DNA from 4 places in the Streptomyces sp. NPDC020917 genome. Region 1 is predicted to be linked to each of the others. Evidence: riboswitches for the same ligand, from Rfam matches in the RefSeq annotation. Region 1 holds a riboswitch; each other region holds the start of a gene.
The links. A riboswitch is a leader RNA that binds a small molecule or an ion and turns the genes downstream of it on or off. The one in region 1 is predicted to bind cyclic di-AMP.

Region 1 (4,934 bases):
GACGACTTCCGCGACTGGGCCGGGATGATGATCCGTCACGGCGGCGGCCCGCGCGGCGGTGTCGCCCGCTCGGTCAAGCGGATGCGCGCCTACCTGGTGGAGCTGATCCACCGCAAGCGCGGCGACCTGGGCGACGACCTGATCTCCGGCCTGATCCGGGCCAGTGACCACGGCGAGCACCTGACGGAGAACGAGGCCGCCGCCATGGCCTTCATCCTGCTGTTCGCCGGTTTCGAGACGACCGTCAACCTCATCGGGAACGGGATGCACACCCTGCTGCGGCACCCGGTGCAGCGTGCGGCCCTCCAGGAGTCGCTGGCGCGCGGCGAGACCGCCCTGCTGGAGACCGCCGTCGAGGAGCTGCTGCGCTTCGACGGCCCGGTGGAACTCGCGACGTGGCGGTACGCGACCGGACCGCTGGCCATCGGCGGGCAGCCGGTGGCGGCGGGCGACCCGGTGCTGGTCGTGCTCGCCGCGGCCGACCGCGACCCGGACCGCTTCGCCGCGCCGGACACCGTGGACCTGGCGCGCCGGGACAACCCGCACCTGGGATACGGGCACGGCATCCACTACTGCCTCGGCGCGCCGCTCGCCCGGCTGGAGGCGAGGACCGCGCTGGCCGCGCTGCTGACCCGGCTGCCCGATCTGCGGCTTGCCGCCGAACCCGGCGAACTCCGGTGGCGGGGCGGCCTGATCATGCGCGGACTTCGCACCCTGCCGGTGGCCTTCACCCCGCAGCCGGAACCCGTACGGGCAAAGGAAAGTGACGATCTGTCAGGTCCGTGACCATGACGTGATGCCCGCTACATCGGCTTGTGATCCGTTGGCCATCACCGCTACGTTCTGCGGTCAGCGCGAGGCATCCACGGCTCGCGCCACGCGCCCGCCCCACAGGAACGGGCAGCCGCCGGGTGGCCGCACCGCCGCCCTCACGGCGGATGCCCGCGCCGGGCGCGTACGGCCAAACGAAAGGCGTACCGCATGCTCTCGTCCGGCAACGGCAGGCACCGACGCCCCCGGCCCACCCCGGCCGCCGTCGTGACCGTCGCGACCGCGGCCGCGACAGGTGCCGGCATCGCGATCCCGCTGCTGGGGGCGTCCGTCGCCCAGGCCGCGGACAACGGCACCTGGGACAAGGTCGCGGTCTGCGAGACCGGCGGCCTGTGGAGTGCGAACACCGGCAACGGCTTCTACGGCGGCCTGGCGATCACCCAGGCCACCTGGGACCAGTACGGCGGCGACGCGTACGCGTCGCGCCCGGACCTCGCGTCCCGTGCCCAGCAGATCACGGTGGCCGAGAAGATCCTCGCGGACCTGGGACCCGGCGCGTGGCCGGGCTGCGAGAAGAACACCGGGCTGTTCAAGGACCAGGGCACGCCCGAGGTGGACCCCGGCACCCCGTCGGCCACGCCGACGCTGCCCGGCGTGCCCCTGCCCACCCTGCCGGACGTGCCGGTGCCGACCGGCATCCTGCCCGGCATCTCCGGCACGCCGTCCGCGAGCGCGACCACGCCGTCGACCGGCTCGGACGAGTCGGGCAATTCGGATGATCAGGGCGGATCGGACGGATCATCAGATTCCCACGGCTGGGTGACCGGCGGCTCGAACACCGACCCCGGGGGGCCGCTGGCGACCTCGCCCGGTGAGGACCCGTCGACCGGCGCCCCGGGCGACTCGGGTGCCCCGAGCGGCTCCGGTACGCCGTCCGACGGCGCCACCACGCCCTCGGCTCCGAGCACCGGCGGCGGGCGCCACGCCAAGCCGTACAGCCCGACCGACGAGCAGCTGGCGGCCGCGGACCAGGCGAGCCGGACCGAGCTGTACTCGATCACCGGCAAGGACGATTCGGGCACTTCCGGCAGGACGGACTCGACTACCCCGGGTAACGCCAACAAGGGCGACAAGTCGGGCACTTCAGATGTGAGCAGGTACACGGTCGATCTCGGGGACACGCTCTCCTCGATCGCCCGGGACCATCAGGTCGACGGCGGCTGGCACGCGCTCTACGACACCAACCACCAGGTGATCGGCGTCGACCCGAACCTCATCAAACCCGGACAGATCCTCAACATCGGCTGAAATCAAGGGTCATGGCGGCCGGTCGACAAAACGGACGAACCGCTTTCCGGCGGGCGTCTCGGATGTGACAAGGGTCTCGCCGGTCGCTGTGACCGCCCGCTCGCAGAGCGCTGAGATCCACCCTCGTGACCTGCGGTTTACCCCACTCGCCGGGTATGCGCCCGCAGTTGGTGTCCGAAATCGGAATGTTTGAACTCCTCACGGGGGTGTGCTTACCGTCTTCTCGCTCGCCACAGCGAGCCCCGCCGGAACGGAACGCCGAGTCCTGCCGCCGGCCGACGGGAACAGTCGACGCGAGAGCGCCGTAGGCAGGAGCGGGGGACCCAAAGTCTTCCGCCGGACCGGCAGACGTACGCCGCGCAGCACCGGACAGCAACCCGCTGCGAGGGCGTACGACACCGCGTCCGGCTCGGGGTGAAGCCGATCTCCACGCCGCCGACGCGGCCCGGCCGGGCAACTCACGTCCGAACCCGACAGCTGACCTCGCAGGCGTCGGTGAGGAATTCTCCATGGGTAAGCACCGTCGTCCCTCCGCCAAGACGCTCGTGCGTCTCGCCTCCGTCGCCGGCGTCGCCGGCACCGCGATCGCCGTTCCGCTGATCGGCGCCACCTCCTCCTCGGCCGCTTCGGTCGCCACCTGGGACGCGGTCGCCCAGTGCGAGTCCGGCGGCAACTGGGCCATCAACACCGGCAACGGCTACTACGGCGGCCTGCAGTTCTCGCAGTCCAGCTGGGCGGCGGCCGGCGGTCTGCAGTACGCGCAGCGCGCCGACCTGGCCACCAAGGACCAGCAGATAGCCGTGGCCGAGAAGCTCCTCGCCCTGCAGGGCCCGTCCGCGTGGTCCTGCGCCTCCGCGGGCGGCCTGACCGCGGGCGGCCCGTCCCCCGACATCAACCCCGGCGGCTCGTCCAGCTCCTCGAGCTCGACCTCCACTCCGGCCAGCTCCAGCAGCAGCTCGTCGAGCAGCTCCAGCAGCTCCTCCAGCTCCTACAGCTCTTCGAGCAGCCACACCGCCTCGTCCCACTCGGCCACGTCGTGGAAGCACTACGCCAAGGGCCACGGCAGCTACGTGGTCCGCCACGGCGACACCCTGTCGAAGATCGCCGAGGCGCACCACGTGGCCGGCGGCTGGCACAAGCTGTTCGAGCTGAACAAGGACACCGTCAAGGACGCGAACCTGATCTACCCGGGTCAGCACCTGACGCTGCGCTGACGCGACGACGGCGCCGCAACCCATCCGCGACCCCGCCCCGGCACGCACTCCCCCCAGACGTGCCCGGGCGGGGTCCGCCGCGTCGCGGCGTGTCGCCCGGGCGGCCGACACCCGTCTCAGGGGACGGGCCGACCGCCGGTCCACGGCCCCCGGGCGGTTAGGCTCGTCCCGAAAAAAGGCGAGAAGACATCTCAGCTCTCTGAAGGAGACAACGTGCCGTCCATCGACGTCGTCGTAGCCCGGGAAATCCTCGACTCGCGAGGCAACCCCACCGTCGAGGTCGAGGTCGGCCTCGACGACGGCAGCACCGGGCGTGCGGCCGTCCCGTCCGGCGCCTCCACCGGCGCCTTCGAGGCCCTCGAACTCCGTGACGGCGACAAGAACCGGTACCAGGGCAAGGGCGTCGAGAAGGCCGTCCTCGCCGTGATCGAGCAGATCGGCCCGGAGCTGGTCGGCTACGACGCCACCGAGCAGCGGCTGATCGACCAGGCGATGTTCGACCTGGACGCCACCCCGGACAAGTCGTCGCTGGGCGCCAACGCCATCCTGGGCGTCTCGCTGGCCGTCGCGCACGCCGCCTCCGAGGCGTCCGACCTGCCGCTCTTCCGCTACCTGGGCGGCCCGAACGCGCACGTCCTGCCGGTCCCGATGATGAACATCCTCAACGGCGGCTCGCACGCGGACTCCAACGTCGACATCCAGGAGTTCATGATCGCGCCGATCGGCGCGGAGTCCTTCTCCGAGGCCGTGCGCTGGGGCGCCGAGGTCTACCACACCCTCAAGGGCGTGCTGAAGTCCCGCGGCCTGTCCACCGGCCTGGGCGACGAGGGCGGCTTCGCGCCGAACCTCGGCTCCAACCGCGAGGCCCTGGACCTCATCCTGGAGGCCATCAAGCTCGCCGGCTACACCCCGGGCCAGGACGTCGCGCTCGCGCTGGACGTGGCCGCCTCCGAGTTCTACAAGGACGGCGCCTACGCGTTCGAGGGCAAGCAGCGCACCGCCGCCGAGATGACCGAGTACTACGCGGAGCTGGTGGACGCGTACCCGCTGGTCTCCATCGAGGACCCGCTGTTCGAGGACGACTGGGACGGCTGGAAGACCATCACCGACAAGCTCGGCGCGAAGGTGCAGCTCGTCGGCGACGACCTGTTCGTCACCAACCCCGAGCGCCTGCAGAAGGGCATCGACAACAACACCGCCAACGCGCTGCTGGTGAAGGTCAACCAGATCGGCTCGCTCACCGAGACGCTGGACGCCGTCGAGCTGGCCCAGCGCAACGGCTACAAGTGCATGATGTCGCACCGCTCCGGCGAGACCGAGGACGTCACCATCGCCGACCTGGCCGTCGCCGTGAACTGCGGCCAGATCAAGACCGGCGCCCCGGCCCGCTCCGAGCGCGTCGCCAAGTACAACCAGCTGCTGCGCATCGAGGAGATCCTGGACGACGCCGCGGTCTACGCCGGCCGCAGCGCGTTCCCGCGCTTCAAGGGCTGACCCACCGCGGGAGCCGGGCCGGTCCCGCCCGGGGAGGCGCGGTCCGTGCCGTCCCCCGCCGCTCCGTACGTCCCCGCACCCGGTCCCGTACCGTGGGCGGGGACGTACGCGTGACGGTGACGAGGGGAGTGACTCGTGGGGGCGGAC
Region 2 (4,934 bases), on a different contig from region 1:
TCGGTGCTGGCGCCGTCGTTCCTGGCGATGTTCGAGGCGTACTGGGTCCGCGCGTCCCCGTACGTCACGCCGTCCCAGGGCCGACTGCCGTCCGGGGGGCCGCAGTTGAGCCCGTTCGAGGAGACGGTCGTGCGGCTGATGTCCTACGGCTACGACGACGGCTGGATCGCCCGCGAACTCGGCGTCGACACCGGGGCGGTGGCGGACGTGATGCAGACGCTGATGCAACGCCTCGGCGCGGCGAGCCGGTTCGAGGCGGGCTTCCGGCTGTCCGCAGGGCTCGACCGGACACAACTGCCGTAGGGGCGTGGCTTCCTGCTCGCGTAGGCTTCCCGTACCCCGGCCGTACGGCCGTACGGTCCTGACCGGCGCGGACCCGCGCCGGATCGGGCCGGATCGACGCCGATCCACACCGGCCCCGGCGGGGCCCACGACGGCCCCACCGAGGCCCGCACCGGCCAGGTGAGGACACGCGGGCCCCAGCTCGTCCGGCGTACCGGCGCCGACCCACGCCACAGACGCGGAGGTGACGCATGCGCAACCGCCAGGCCCTGCAGGCGCTGCTGGCCCGGGCGCGGGCGCGCGTCGACCCCGCCGACCTGGGCCTCGCGCCCCGGGCCGACCCGCGCGGCCGCCGGGTCCAGGGGCTCACGCACGAGCACATGACCCTGCTGCTGGGCTGGCCCGAGCACAAGTACGGCTACGTCGAACGCGGCCGGCTGGCGCACATCGGCACCGACGTGCTGGCCCCCATCGCCCGGATCCTGCACCTCAGCGACCACGAGTGGGAGGCCGTGGTGCTCTACGCGACGGGCCTGCTGCCGGCCCGCCCGCTCGACCCGCGGCCCGGGACCGCGATACCGCGGCCGTGGGAGCGGGTGCTGCGCTCGACCGGCGAGATCGCGTACCTCAACGACGTCGCGTGGGACGTCGTCGCCTACAACACCGCGTTCGCCCGGCTGTTCAGGGACGAGGACGTGCCGCGGAACACCATGCGGTGGATGCTGCTGGCGCCCGAGGCCCGGACGACCCTGAGCGACTGGGAGCACAGCTGGCTGCCGCTGCTGGTGCCGCAGCTGCGCCACGCGGTCTCGGCGAACCCGCACAACCGCACGCTGGCCCGGCTGCAGGCCGACGTGCGGCGCGATCCGGTGGTGGCCGCGGCGTACGAGTCGCCGTCGGCGGAGTTCATGGGCCCGCGGGCGGACGAGTCGCGGCCGATGCTCCACCCCGAGCTGGGTCCGGGCTGGGTCACCATGTGCGCGGCCGGCCCGTTCGGGGTGCCCGGCGGACGGCTGATCTTCCTGCTCTTCGACGCGGGCGGGCGGCCGGTCCCCCGCCCTCCGCTGTTCGCCCCGGCCCCCGGCCCGGTCGACCCTGCGCCGGTCGACCCCGGGCCACCGGGCGGCGGGGAGACCGCTTAGTCTCGGACCGAACGGCACGTGACGGGACGTTCCAGGACAAGGGGCGGCCCCGCGGGCGCGACGGAAGCGAGGACGGCATGGCTGGGGTTTCGGCGAGCACGGTGGCGGCCGGCGGGCTGGTCGGCGGCTATGCGATCGCCCGGTGGACCAAGCGGCGCGAACTCGGCGGCGCGGCGCTGGCCGCGGCCGGCGCGGTGGCCGCCCGCGAGTGGCGGCAGCAGGCCGGCACAGGGGCGGCCGCTGCCCTGACCGGTGCCTATGTGGCGGCCTTCGCGGGTTCGCACCCCCTGGCCAAGAAGCTCGGCGCCTGGCCCGCGGTCTTCACCGTCGCCGGCGCCGTCGCCGCGGCCTCCTGGGCCGTCGCCGGCCGTTCCGCCAAGTAGCCTTCGCCCGGCGGGAGTTCGGGCCCGGACCGTGGGTCGTCGGCACGGCGTGGCCGGCCCGCGGCCGGGTCACGCCGTCGCGCGGCGCCCCAGTTGGGTACGTCCGGGAGGGCGCCCTGCGGGGCCACGGGGAGCGGGCGGCTCGACCTTCCGCGGACAGGCCGACGGCCCTGACAAGGGGGGGTTCGCCAGGGCCGCCGGGGTTCGGGGGATGCGTGCCGGTCGTCAGACCGCCACGTCGTGGGAGCGGAGCCACGGGAGCGGGTCGACGGGGGCGGCACCGCCGGGACGGACCTCCAGGTGGAGGTGCGGGGACGCGACGTTGCCGGTGGCGCCGACGCGGCCGACGGTGTCGCCGGTCGTCACCTGCCCCTCGGTCACGCACATCGTCGACAGGTGGCAGTACCAGAGCTGCGTGCCGTCGTCGAGGGTGAGCACCACGCGGTAGCCCTGGGCGCCGGCCCAGCCCGCGGAGGTGACGGTGCCGCCGTGCACGGCGTGCACCGGGGTGCCCGTCGGGGCGGCGAAGTCCTGCCCGGTGTGCAGGTTGCCCCAGGGGTCGGCCTCGCCGAAGGTGCTGGTCAGCGTGGCGGACGCCAGCGGCTTGATGTAGGAGGCGGCGAGCGCGGCCAGGCGCTCGGCCTCGGCCTTGGCCGCGGCCTCCGCGTCGGCCTTCGCCTTCGCCTCGGCGGCGGCCTTCGCCGCGGCCGCCTGCTCGCGCACCTTGCGCGCCGCGGCCTCGCGGGCGGCCTGCTCGGCCGCGGCCTTCGCGGCGGCGTCCCGTTTCGCCTGGGCGGCGGCCTCGCGCTCCGCGGTGGCCTGGCCGATGATGCGGGCGCGCAGCGCCTCGCCGGGGTCGCTGATGACGCTCGGCGCGGGGGTGGCGGCGGGCGCCGCCGCGGAGGCGGGCACGGGGTCGGCCTCGGCGGGGACGACGTCGGGCACGGAGATGGCCGCCGGCGCGGCACCCGGCGCGGGGGCGCCGGGCGTTGCGGCGGCGGCGACACCGCCGGCGCCGACGGCGGCCATCGCCGCGATGCCGAGCACGGTCCCGCCGCGGGCCATGGTGCGCTGGCGCGGCATCCGGTGGGCGCTGGAGTCCGCGGCGGTGCGCGCGGCGTCGGAGCCACCGGTGGAGTGGGTGTCGGCGAAGAAGGCGAAGGCGGGCTGCTCCCCGTCGGGTCCCGGCCGCGGCGCGTCGCCGTTTCCGGCCTCGGTCTCGGGCCGGGCGGGTGCGTAGGCAGGCTGGTTCGACGCCACGGGGGCGCTCTCCTTTCCTTCCCTCTCGCCTACCGGGTTAGCTGACGGGTTCGGAGCAGGAAGGTCTCCTACGAACGGCCTTGCGGCCGCCCGATTCACCCCAGGATCTCGGGTCCCCGGTTCCCGCGGACGGGATTCGGCAAGCGCACGGTGCCGCCTCTGACGGCGGTGGTGACGACCGCGCTGCGTTATCGAACGTTAATAGAGCCGGGGGGGAAATCCAAGCCGAATCGGGGAGTTGGCGGCGGAACCAATCGGACACACGGCGCACAGAAGGCGTAAAGCGGTCAGCCGGCGTGACCTGGCGGAGAGATGAGCGTGTGTCAGTTGTTATGCGGGGACGACGCGAGTGACTACAGTCAGTGAGCGAGCGGACGCGGTCGGCGGCGGACGGCGGGCGCACCGGGTGCCGGCCGCCCGGTGCACCGGGTGCCGGCCGCCCGGTGCACCGGGTGCCGGCCGCCCGGTGCACCGGGTGCCAGCGGTCTGGACCTGTGCCAATTCGCGAACCGCTTGGCAGGCCGCGGCGACCGGCCCCACGATGGGCAGGCTCGACGTTCTTGTCATGCACTCGTCCATATCCGTCCGCGGTACGTCCGCACTGCGACGCCTCAGGAGCCCGCCATGGCACGTCCCAGCAATCCCCCCACCCCCCACGCCGGGACCGCCTCCGGCCCTTCGGCCCCGCCGAGCCGCCGCTCGCTGCTGCGCGGCGGCCTCGCGCTCGGCGCCGCGGCCACCGCGGGACTTGCCGGCGAGCTGTGGACCGGCCGCGGCACGGCCTCCGCCGCGGCCGTCGACTACCCGGGCGCCACCTGGGCCCCGGCCAGCACCTCCAACTACACGGTGTCCAGCCGCCCCACGGCCTACCCGGTCAACCTCGTGGTGATCCACGTGACGCAGGAGACCTTCTCCGACACCATCAAGCTGTTCCAGGACCCGACGCACGCGGCGGCCGCGCACTACGTCGTGCGGTCCGCGGACGGCGCGATCGACCAGTGCGTGCGCGAGAAGGACATCGCCTGGCACGCCGGCAACTGGGACTACAACACCCGCAGCATCGGCATCGAGCACGAGGGCTGGGTGGACCAGCCGTCGTACTTCACCACCGCGATGTACCACGCGTCGGCCGCGCTGACCGCGGAGATCTGCGACAAGTACGGCATCCCCAAGGACCGCGACCACATCATCGGCCACTACCAGGTGCCCGGCACCGACCACACCGACCCCGGGCCCAACTGGGACTGGGTGCGGTACATCCGGCTGGTCAACGGCGTCTGACGGCCGCGGACCCCGCCCGCGCTCAGGGCCGCGGCAGCGGGAACATCTCGCTGAGCCGGGGCAGCCGGCGGGCCGCCTCCGGCTCGTCCAGCGCGCTCCACCGGTCGCCGCGCGGCGCCGTACCGGTGGTGCCGCGCGGGCCGGAGGCGGCCCGCCGCGCGCGGACGGCGGCGTCCAGGGCGTCGGCCGGGAGCGACGACACGCGCTCGTACGCCTCGGGGGCGAGCCGGTCCAGCGACTCCCAGGTCGGGTGGTCGTCGTACCAGCTCTCGCGGGGGCGGGCGGACAGCCGCAGCACCTCGGGGACGTACGCGAGGGAGTCCGGGTCGTCGACCGCCGCGTCGAACACCGGGCGGCCCAGGCCGATCAGCCAGTGCTGGAAGTAGCAGAACGTGTCGTCGGAGCACCAGCCGCCGAAGACGCGGTCGGCGGCGGCCCACAGGCTCCAGGTCCTGGACTGCGCCACCCGCCGTTCCAGGCCCGCCTGGAAGCCGATGATGCCGTCGAGCGGCGTCCGCAGGAGGGCCTCGCGGAGCCAGGCGTCCCGCTTGTCACCGGTGAGCCCCTGCCGCCTGCTGTCCGCGAT
Region 3 (4,934 bases), on a different contig from region 1:
GTGCGCGGTGAAGGCGATCACTCCCGCGTCCCGCTCGGAGGGCTGGGGGAGGAAGGTCACCGAGCCGTCGGGCGGGGGGAAGGTGCCGCGGGCGGCGCGCGCGAGTATGCCCGCCAGGCGGGTGGAGGTGCCGGACGTCATTCCTGCCCCCTCGCCGCCAGCGTCTCGATCATCATCACCAGGTCGTCGAGGTCCCGGTCGAACTCGGCGTCCCAGTCGACCGGTTGGGCCAGCCACGGCATCACCGCGTCGTGTCCGGGCAGCGCACCGTCGGGGAGCCGGCCGCGGCGCCCGCGCGGGTCGAGGGTGCCGGGCCCGAACCTGCCGCCCGCCTCCGACGCGATCCAGCCGAGCATGTAGGTACTCACCAGCCGCTCCAGGCGCGGCACTTGGGACTTCGGCACGCCGGCGTCCAGCAGCGCCAGATAGAGCAGGTCGACGGTGGTCACCGCGTCGGGCGTCACGGCGGGACGGGAGAACAGCAGCCCCGTCACCCAGGGGTGGCCCTGCGCCAGCGTCCGCGCGGTCCGTGCGAACAACCGCACGCGCTCACGCCAGTCGGTGACGACGGACAGCGCCGGCGCGGTCTGGAAGACCATGCCGAGCAGCCGGCCGAGCATCGCGTCGAGCAGTCCGGCCTTGTCCCCGACGTGCGGATACAGCGCCATGGGCGTGACGCCGACGGCCTGTGCGACCGACCGCATGGACACCCCGGCCAGGCCGCGCTCGTCGGCGATCGCCACGGCGGCGTCCAGAATCTCTTCCCGTTTCCCGCTCATGCCTCTACACTGTAGATCTATACGGTGTAGATCAACTTTATGGGGGTGGTGGCCGATGCTCTCGGCCGAGGGGCTGGTGATGCGCTACGGCGAGCGCCGGGCGCTGGACGGCTTCAGCCTGGAGGTGGGCCCCGGTGAGATCACCGGGCTGATCGGGCACAACGGCGCCGGCAAGTCCACGTTCGTCGAGGTCGTCACCGGGCTGGTGAGGCCCGAAGCGGGAACCGTGCGGGTCTGCGGCATCGACGCCCGTGAACACCCGCGCGCCGCACGGGCTCTGCTCGGCGTCGCGCCGCAGGAACTCGCCCTCTACCCGACCGTCACCGTCCGCGAGCACCTCCAGCTCTTCGCCGGGCTCGCCGGGCTGCGCCGGGCCGCCGCCCGGCGGTCGGTCGAGGGCGTGGCGGAGGAGCTGATGCTCGGGGAGGTGCTGGACCGCAGGTGCGCGGTGCTCTCCGGCGGTCAGCGGCGGCGCGCCCAGGCCGCGGCCGCCATGGTCGCCACACCGCGCGTCCTGCTGCTCGACGAGCCGACGGCGGGTGCCGACCCCGAGACGCGGCAGGCGCTGCTGGCCGCGGTGCGGGCCCGCGCCTCGGCCGGCGCGGCCGTCCTCTACACCACCCACTACCTGCCCGAACTGGTCGACCTGGACGCCACGTTGGCGGTCGTCAGACGCGGCAGGGTGGTGGCCAGAGGGGACCGCGCCGGGCTCACCGCCGACCTGCCCGGGGAGATCCGGATCAGCCTGGATCCGGCGGGAGCGCGTCCGGTGCTGTCGCCGGAATTGGACCGGCGGACCCGCGAGGAGGGGCCGCACGGGCTGCGGATCGCCACCCGCAACCCGCCGGCGGACCTCGCCGAACTGCTCGCCGCGGGCTGCGCCCCGGTCAGTGTCGACGTGCGCCGCCCCGACCTGGACCTGTACCGGTCGCTGGCCGCGGAGGGCCCGCAGAGCACGGCGGGCGCGGAGACCTCCGGCGCCGGGGCCGCCGGGTCTGCGGCCCGGGTGGCCTGACCGGCCCCCTCTCCGGCCTGCTTCCGGGCCGCAGGCCCGCATCGCGGGGAAGCGGCGGGCGCACGGCCGCCCTGCCGCGCCGATCCGCCGATCCGCCGCGGTCCCACCCGACTCCCTGTGACGCGCGCACACCTGAAGGAGCCTCAGATGCACCTCGACGTCCGACCGGGCGGAACCGTGGCGGCCGCCGGCGCGCCGGGATCCGGCCGGCTGACCGAGCCCGGCCGCACCCGCGACGCCCTGCACCGCACCGGCGTCCTGATCCGGCACAACACGACCGTGCTGCTGCACGAACCAGGGCCGCTCGCCGGGCGGATGGTGATGCCCCTCATGCTGCTGACGGCCACGCGGCCGCTGTACGAGCAGGCGCAGGGGCCGGGCGGGACCGCCCAGGCCGTGGTCGGGTCGCTGGTGACGTTCTCGCTGCTGGCCCTGTCCATCGTCGGCGGCTCGATCCTGTCCGAGCGCATGTGGCGCACGTGGGACCGGTTGCGCGCCACCCCGGTGCGGCCGGTGGAACTCCTCGTGGGCAAGGCCGTGCCGGTCCTGGGCGTGCTCGTGGTGCAGCAGGCCGTGGTGCTCGGCTTCGGCATCGTGGCGTTCGGGATGCCGGTGGCCGCACCGGGACTGCTGGTGGTCGCCTGCGGCGCCTGGGGGCTGGCGCTGCTGGGCCTGGGGACCGCGGCCGGCGTGCTGGTGCGCAGCTACGGCCAGTTGAGCGCCGCATTCGACATCGGCGCGCTGTTCCTGACCACCCTCGGCGGCGCCCTGGTCCCGCTGGACCTGCTGCCGGGGTGGCTGCGCGCGGTCAGCCCGGCCTCTCCCGGGTACTGGGCGGCCCAGACCCTGAGGCACGCCGCGGCGGGCGACACGGGTCCCACCCTCCGGGGTGCTGCCGTGCTGCTCGCCGTCGGCGCCGCATGCGGTGCGGTGGCCTGCTGGCGGGTGGCCCGCGGTTGGGGCCGGGCGCTGGCGGTATGACGGCGGACCCGTCGCAGGGACCGTCCCCGGCCCCGGTCGCGCTCCCGCCCGCGGGCCTGTGGCGCGCCGCGACGTCCGGGAAGACGCCGGGGCGGCCGCCGAGGAGGAAGGCGAGGAGGTCGTCGAGCGGTCCTGGCCCCAGTGAGCCGGAGCTGCTCACCTGACGCGGCCGTACCAGACGCGGCTGGTCCAGATCCGCTCCAGGCGGACCGAGGCGCCGGTCCTCGGCGCGTGCCAGATGCGGCCGTCGCCGGCGTAGATGCCGACGTGGTACACCGACGAGGCCGAGGAGCCGGCGTGGAAGAACACCAGGTCACCGGCGCGGCGCGCGGAGGCGCTGATGTGCCGGGTGCTGTTGTACTGGGCGGCGGCGGTGCGGGGCAGGGTCTTGCCCGCACGCTTGAACGAGTACTGGGTCAGCCCCGAGCAGTCGAACCGGTAGGGGCCGGTCGCCCCCCACTGGTACGGGGCGCCCTGCTTCGAGGCGGCGATGTCCAGGGCCAGGGTGGACAGCGAGGCGGCCTGCGCGGACGGGAGGGCGCCGGGGATCAGGGCGGGTGCGGCGACGGCCGCCGCGGTGAGCACGGACGCCGCCCCGAACCGGGAGAGCCGTGCGGACACGGGATGGACGTTCATGTGGTGGAGCGCGAGCATGCGCAACCCTTCGTCGTCAGCCTGCGAAGGATGACCTGTCGGGTTCGAGCAGGCGAAGAATGCCCGGCCGCTGACCTGCGGCTTCACCCCAAGAGGCGGTCCGGATCCGGTCCGGTGCCGCCCCGTCGTGCTGGGTCCTCCGCTCCTGCCGCGTGCACTCGTGTCGACCTGGCATCCGTGCGGCGGCAGGATTGGGCGTCCGCACGGACCGCCCCGTCACGGCGACGGGGGCTTGTCGTCACCACGGATGGTTACGCACGAAACGGTGCGATGTGTGACTGAAAACGCGCTATGTGAGCCTCGTCACGTTTCACCTATCCGAGTGAACGCGGCTCCGGAGCATGTCCGCTGACGCCGCGTCCGTCGCTCTGACCTGGCCCGATGAAGCGGCTTGCCGGCGGGTCCAGCCGACATGCGCAATTCAGCACCGAATTGACAAACCCTGTTGGATACGCCCAATGGACTGAGCGAATCCGTCACCGTGTCGGGCGTGTCGGGGCCGAACGGCCGTCATCGGGCCGGGTCTCGGCGTGTCAGTGCGTCGGCGGCGCTCCCGGATCCGGCGTCACCGTGGCGAGTGCGGACCGGCGTTCACCGTCCAGGACCCGCAGCGCCCGGCCCAGCGTGGCGTGATGGAGTTCGGTCTCGCCGCGCAGGTGCATCGTGGTCAGCGCTTCCTTGAGAGCCGCGGCCCGTCCCACCAGCGCCTGCGCGGCGCGCAGCGCCCGGTAAGTGTCCGTCGTGCGGCTGGGGTTGATCTTCCCCAGCAGATCGACGACCTCCAGATAGCAGTCGACCAGCTCACCCTCGGAGCGGGTGAGGGCGGGCAGGGGTGGCAGCTCCGGCACCACGTCGGGTCACCGCAGGCCGTACGGGGTGGTGTTGGACTTCCTGCTGGTGGTCAGCTGGTCCACCAGGCCGTAGGCGACCGCCGATTCGGCGTCGAACACCTTGTCCCGTTCGATGTCGGCCGTGATGCGCTCCGCGTCCTGCCCGGTGTGCCGGACCAGCAGTGTCTCCAACTGCTCGCGGGTGCGGAGCAGTTCCTTGGCCTGGATCTCCAGGTCGGAGGTGTCGCCCTGGATCGCCTCGCTCAGCGAGGGCTGGTGGATCAGGATCCGCGCACCGGGGGTGATCATCCGCTTGCCCGGCGCTCCCGCGGCGAGCAGCACCGCGGCGGCCGACGCCGCCTGGCCGATGCAGACGGTCGCCACATCGCAGGTGACGAACTGCATCGTGTCGTAGATCGCGGTCATCGCGGAGAAGGACCCGCCCGGCGAGTTGACGTACAGGTGGATGTCCTGCTCGGGCGCGGCGCTCTCCAGGTGGATGAGCTGGGCCATCACGTCGTTCGCCGAGGTGTCGTCGATCTGGGTGCCGAGGAAGACGATCCGCTCCTGGAGCAGCTTGGAGTACGGGTCCATGGTGCGTACACCGTTGCTGCTGCGCTCGGTGAACTCCGGCAGCACGTAGCGGGCGGTGGGTCGGAACATCGCGTGCACCTC
Region 4 (4,934 bases), on a different contig from region 1:
CGGGAGGGGCGGGGCGGGTCCGGAGTGGGGGCTGGGGCGGGCTGGCGCGGGTGCGGCCGGGGCGCTGCGGCAGGATGGGTGCCGTGCAGCTGACCCCGATCACCTGGCCGCGGCTGGCCGAGGCCCTCGCGGAGCGGATCGCCGGCACGGAGCCGCCCGGTCCGTGGTGGCGGGTCGCCGTCGACGGGGCGCCCGCGGCCGGCACCGCCGAGCTCGCCGACGCCGTGGCGGCCGCGCTGCCGGCCCTGGGCCGCCGGGCCCTTCGGGTCAGCGCGGCCGGGTTCTGGCGGCCGGCCTCGCTGCGCCTGGAGTACGGCCACGAGGACGCCGACGCCTACTACCAGCTGTGGCTCGACACCGGGGCGCTGCGCCGCGAGGTGCTCGACCCGCTGGGACCCGGCGGCAGCGGGCGGGCGCTGCCGTCGCTGCGCGACCCGGTCACCGACCGGTCCACCCGCGCCGGCTACGAGGAACTGCCGCCGGGCGGGGTCCTGGTGCTCGACGGGCCGCTGCTCCTCGGCCAGGGCCTGCCGCTGGACCTGACCGTCCACCTCAGCCTGTCCCGCGCCGCGCTGGAGCGGCGCACCGAGGCCGCCGAGCGATGGACGCTGCCCGCTTACGGCCGGTACGCCCGCGAAGCGCTGCCGGAAGAGACCGCGGATGTCCTGGTTCGCGCCGACGACCCCCGCCATCCCGCCTGGACCGGCTGAACTCCCGCTGCACGTACGTCACTCGGGCAACGCACCGGCAGCCCGCCGGTCCTGCCTTGCCGTGGGGCCGCGCACCCCGCTAGCGTCCCGGGCACCATGACTGTCGCCATCGCGCCGCTGACCGCCGAGCACATACCCATGGCCGCGCAGCGGTACGACCGCTGGTTCGCCCGCGCCCGCCGCCCGCCGTCGCAGCGCTCCTGGCTGGCCGACGGCCCGGTGCGCGGCGAGGAACTCCTCGGCAAGCTGCAGAACGCCCCCGGTCTCGAGGCGTGCCGGGCGCTGGACGCGGACGGCGCGATCATCGGGCACCTGGCCGCGGTGCCGCTCGACCTGGCGCCCGACAACCCGGCAGCGCTGCGCAGCCATCCGCACTCCGCCCTGGTGCCGCACGGCGGCCACGCGCTGCCGGCCGGACGGGAGAGCGAGGTGCTGCGGGCGCTGTACGCCCGGGTCGCCGAGCGCCTGGTCGCCGAGCGGCGGCTGGTCCACTACGTCGACGTGCCGGCCGGGGAGACGGCCACCGCGCCCTGGTCCGAGCTGGGGTTCGGCCGCGAGCTGGTGCACGGCCTGATGGCGGTGAAGGCCCGCGGGCGGCAGCCGCGCGGGGTGGGCGGGCTCGCCATCCGGCGCGCCGGCCCCGGCGACCTGCCCCAGGTGGGCCGGATGGCCGCGGAGTCCTCGCGCGGGCAGCGGGGCCCCGCGATGTTCCAGCCGCAGCCCGAGGCGGGGCTCGCCGCGCTGCGGCTGCGGTACACCGACGCCCTGGCCGATACCCGCTGCGGCGCCTGGATCGCCTCGCGCCGCGGCGAGGAGATCGGCATGGTCCTGGTGGTGCCGGCGGCGCCCGGGCCGGTCGTGCCCGAGTCCTGTGTGGAGCTGATGGAGGCGTTCGTGGACCCCGCGGCCCGCGGTGAGGGCATCTCCCGGGTGCTGCTGGCGACCGCGCTCGCCTGGGCCTACGACAACGGCCACCGCTACATGTCGGCCCGCTGGCACTCCGCTAGCCCGCTGGCTGCCGGACACTGGCCGGCGACCGGCTTCCGCCCGGTCGCCTACCGGCTCAGCCGGACCCTGGACGGCCGGATCGGCGGCCCGCCGGGGACGTACTGACCCGGATTCCACTCCGATCGGACAAACCCTCATTTGTCGCCCTTGTTCCGGCATTTCGGAGTGAGGCGGGTCACTTCCGCTGTGGAATGTGACGGGCATCATGGCGGGAACACGGTCCGATGTCCGGAGAACACCCGCTGTTTCCGATGCGGGCGATTTGTCGCCATGTCGTCACCGCGTGCGGCGTGCCGGTGCACCCACGGTCAACCGCGCGGACACGCAGGGGTGGCGGGCGTACGACGATCGGTCACCGGCTCCCGGCGGGCGCGGTGGTGGGCCGCGGCAGCCGGTTGCCCGCCGCTCGGAGGGTCCTCTAGCTTCGCGTCCGGCGGGCCAGGTGCCCGCGCACACTCTCCGCGGGCGGACCGCCGAATCCTGCCACCGCCCGGACCCGGAACCGTCGAGCACCTAACACGGCAGGAGCGGGGGACCCACGGTAGGCCGCCGTCCGCGCACGCCGGACGGCTCGGGGTGAAGTCACGCACCCGAGTGACCGGGCATCTCCTGCCCGAACCCGACAGCTCACCTCGCAGGCGTAGGAGAAGGAACTCCCGCATGCCCGCCAAGGGACAGCACCGCAAGCCCCATCTGAACCGCCTCACCCGCGTCTGCATCGCCGCCGGCGTCGGCAGCGCCGCCATCGCCCTGCCGCTGGTCGCCGCGACCGGCGCCTCGGCCGCCACGCCGGCCAAGGCCCCCGTCGCGACGACCGCCCACGTCAAGGACACCGCCAAGGGCGCCCACGCGAAGGCCGAGACGTACACCGTCCACCCCGGCGACACCCTGTCCAAGATCGCCGCCGCGCACCACATCAAGGGCGGCTGGCACCGGCTGTACCAGGAGAACAAGAAGGTCATCGGCAGCGACCCGAACGTGATCCGTCCGGGCATGCACCTGACGCTGCACGGCTGGCACGGCGTCAAGCCCGGCGACAAGCACCCGGCCAAGCCGGCTGCCCAGCCCGCCGCCAAGCCCGCCGCGAAGCCGGCTGCCAAGCCCGCTCCGGCGAAGAGCACCGCGCAGCAGAGCGCGGCGAAGACCACCACGAACACCACGACGGCCACCAAGGCCGCCGCCACCACCGACACCGGCTGGACCAAGCCGGTCGGCAACGCGTCCATCGGCACCCCGTACCACCAGGCCGGCTCCAACTGGTCCAGCGGCTACCACACGGGCGTGGACTTCCTGGTGTGGTCCGGCACCCCGGTGCACTCGGTCGCGGCCGGCACCGTCGTGCACGCCGGTGCCGACGGCGCCTACGGCAACGACGTGATCATCAAGCACGCCGACGGCAAGTACACCCTGTACGGCCACCTGACGCAGCCGCTGGTGTCGGCCGGCCAGACCGTCACCGAGGGCCAGGAGATCGGCATCTCCGGCGCCACCGGCAACGTCACCGGACCGCACCTGCACTTCGAGGTGCGCACCACCCCGAACTACGGCTCCGACATCGACCCGGTCGCCTACCTCGCGTCGCACGGCGTCAGCATCTGACACAGACGCCCGTACGACCGCCGTCAGGCGGCCGCCCGTGCCCGTCCGGTCTGCACCACCGGGCGGGCACACCGCTGTCCGGGCGCCCCGCCGTCCGCACCGCCTCCCGCCGCGGACGCAACGCTCCCGACTAGCCGAACATCCCGGTCAGTTCGCCGCGCGAGACCACGCCGAGCTTCGGATACGCCTTGTACAGGTGGTAGCCGACGGTGCGCGGGCTGAGGAACAGCTGCGCGGCGATGTCCTTGTTGGACAGGCCCTGGGCCGCCAGCCGGACGATCTGCGCCTCCTGCGGGGTCAGGCCCGCCTCCTCGGCGACCGAGCGGGTCTGCGGCGCGACCTCCACCGCGGCCCCGGCCGCGCCGAGTTCGGCCCGCGTCCGGTCCGCCCACGGCCGCGTGCCGAGCCGCGCGAACACCTCGAGCGCGCCCTGCAGATGGCCGCGGGCCTCGTTCTTGCGCCGCGCCCGCCGCAGCCACTCGCCGTACAGCAGCGCGGTGCGCGCCCACTCCATCGCCCTGCGCTCCGGGTCGTGCCCGGACAGGGCCTGCCCGTAGTGCTCCTCGGCCGCGCTGTCCGGTGCCCGCAGCGCCCGGCAGCGGGCCACCAGCGCGGCCGCCCAGTCCTGCCGTGACCGCGCCGCCCACCGCTCGAAGCGTGCGAACGCCTCGTCCGCCTGCTCCGCCACGCCCAGCCGGACCGCCGCCTCCACCAGGTCGGGCACACTGCGGGTGGCGCAGATCTGGTGCCGTACGGCCGGGTCGGTGAGCAGCAGCAGCCGGTCGAGCGCCGACTGGGCGCGGCCCAGGCCGAGGTCGAGCAGCCCCTGCGACCAGTACGTCCACGGCGCTCCCGGTGCGGTGCCCGACCCCGAGCCCGCCGCCAGCGCCTGCTCGACCTGCGTCCGGCACTCCGCCTCGTCGCCGCGCAGCGCCGCGACGTGCGCCAGCGTGGAGCTCAACTGGCTGACCCACTGGAGCTGTCCGGTGGCGCGGGAGAGCCGCAGCCCCTCGCTCGCGGTGCGGTGGGCGTCGTCGAGGCGCGCTTGGAAGATCTCCGCCTCGGCGCGGAAGAACATCAGCGTGCTGAGCCGGCCGATCCCGCCGCTGTCCCGGCTCTCGGCGGCCAGCACCGTGGTCAGGGCGTGCGCCTCGGCGTCCTGGCCCAGCGTCAGCCCGACGCCGCACAGCATCACCAGGTCCTGCGGGTCGACCCGCCCGCCGCGCGCCGCACGGGCCGCGGCGGCGGCAGCGTCCACCGCCGGGGGCGGGTCCTCGCCGGCACCGGGACCCAGCGCGCCGATGACGAACCGCGCCACCGGCCGGATCGCCGCATCGGCCGGCAACTCCAGCGCGGCCAACCGCTCCAGGGTGCCGTCGACCTCGGCCGAGCCCAGGTACCAGGCGGTGTGCGCGGCCTGCACCAGCATCCGCGCGGCACCGGCCGGATCCGCCGGGGCGGCCAGCCCGGCCGCCTCGGTCAGCACCCGGTGCGCGGCGGGGAAGTCCCCCTGCCAGAAGTCCGCCAGCCCCTGCACGTGCAGCATCCGCGCCCGCAGCACGGCTTCCCCGCTTCCGGCGCCGGGAGCCGGTGCCGGGGCGGCGCCGGAGGCCGGGA

Region 2: it holds a riboswitch for cyclic di-AMP, as region 1 does, so the genes downstream of both, ACH4TG_RS07310 (M23 family metallopeptidase) here and ACH4TG_RS20065 (transglycosylase family protein) in region 1, are expected to answer to the same signal.
Region 3: it holds a riboswitch for cyclic di-AMP, as region 1 does, so the genes downstream of both, ACH4TG_RS13825 (C40 family peptidase) here and ACH4TG_RS20065 (transglycosylase family protein) in region 1, are expected to answer to the same signal.
Region 4: it holds a riboswitch for cyclic di-AMP, as region 1 does, so the genes downstream of both, ACH4TG_RS37355 (peptidoglycan DD-metalloendopeptidase family protein) here and ACH4TG_RS20065 (transglycosylase family protein) in region 1, are expected to answer to the same signal.

The regions. Positions count from the first base shown of each region.
Region 1 covers NZ_JBIRRR010000008.1:284,527-289,460, forward strand. Annotated here, with positions in the region: gene ACH4TG_RS20055 (cytochrome P450) at 1-786, shown strand, start outside; gene ACH4TG_RS20060 (transglycosylase family protein) at 982-2,079, shown strand; cyclic di-AMP (ydaO/yuaA leader) riboswitch at 2,433-2,586, shown strand; gene ACH4TG_RS20065 (transglycosylase family protein) at 2,589-3,293, shown strand; gene eno (phosphopyruvate hydratase) at 3,507-4,787, shown strand; gene ACH4TG_RS20075 (septum formation initiator family protein) at 4,923-4,934, shown strand, end outside.
Region 2 covers NZ_JBIRRR010000002.1:716,669-721,602, reverse strand. Annotated here, with positions in the region: gene ACH4TG_RS07325 (hypothetical protein) at 1-303, shown strand, start outside; gene ACH4TG_RS07320 (XRE family transcriptional regulator) at 534-1,424, shown strand; gene ACH4TG_RS07315 (hypothetical protein) at 1,502-1,807, shown strand; gene ACH4TG_RS07310 (M23 family metallopeptidase) at 2,033-3,067, opposite strand; cyclic di-AMP (ydaO/yuaA leader) riboswitch at 3,079-3,219, opposite strand; gene ACH4TG_RS07305 (N-acetylmuramoyl-L-alanine amidase) at 3,692-4,348, shown strand; gene ACH4TG_RS07300 (DUF4240 domain-containing protein) at 4,371-4,934, opposite strand, start outside.
Region 3 covers NZ_JBIRRR010000005.1:346,472-351,405, reverse strand. Annotated here, with positions in the region: gene ACH4TG_RS13845 (GNAT family N-acetyltransferase) at 1-141, opposite strand, end outside; gene ACH4TG_RS13840 (TetR/AcrR family transcriptional regulator) at 138-779, opposite strand; gene ACH4TG_RS13835 (ABC transporter ATP-binding protein) at 835-1,794, shown strand; gene ACH4TG_RS13830 (ABC transporter permease) at 1,942-2,775, shown strand; gene ACH4TG_RS13825 (C40 family peptidase) at 2,932-3,429, opposite strand; cyclic di-AMP (ydaO/yuaA leader) riboswitch at 3,433-3,608, opposite strand; gene ACH4TG_RS13820 (hypothetical protein) at 3,963-4,280, opposite strand; gene ACH4TG_RS13815 (ATP-dependent Clp protease proteolytic subunit) at 4,287-4,922, opposite strand.
Region 4 covers NZ_JBIRRR010000027.1:98,891-103,824, reverse strand. Annotated here, with positions in the region: gene ACH4TG_RS37365 (uridine kinase) at 84-710, shown strand; gene ACH4TG_RS37360 (GNAT family N-acetyltransferase) at 807-1,823, shown strand; cyclic di-AMP (ydaO/yuaA leader) riboswitch at 2,219-2,374, shown strand; gene ACH4TG_RS37355 (peptidoglycan DD-metalloendopeptidase family protein) at 2,379-3,317, shown strand; gene ACH4TG_RS37350 (AAA family ATPase) at 3,448-4,934, opposite strand, start outside.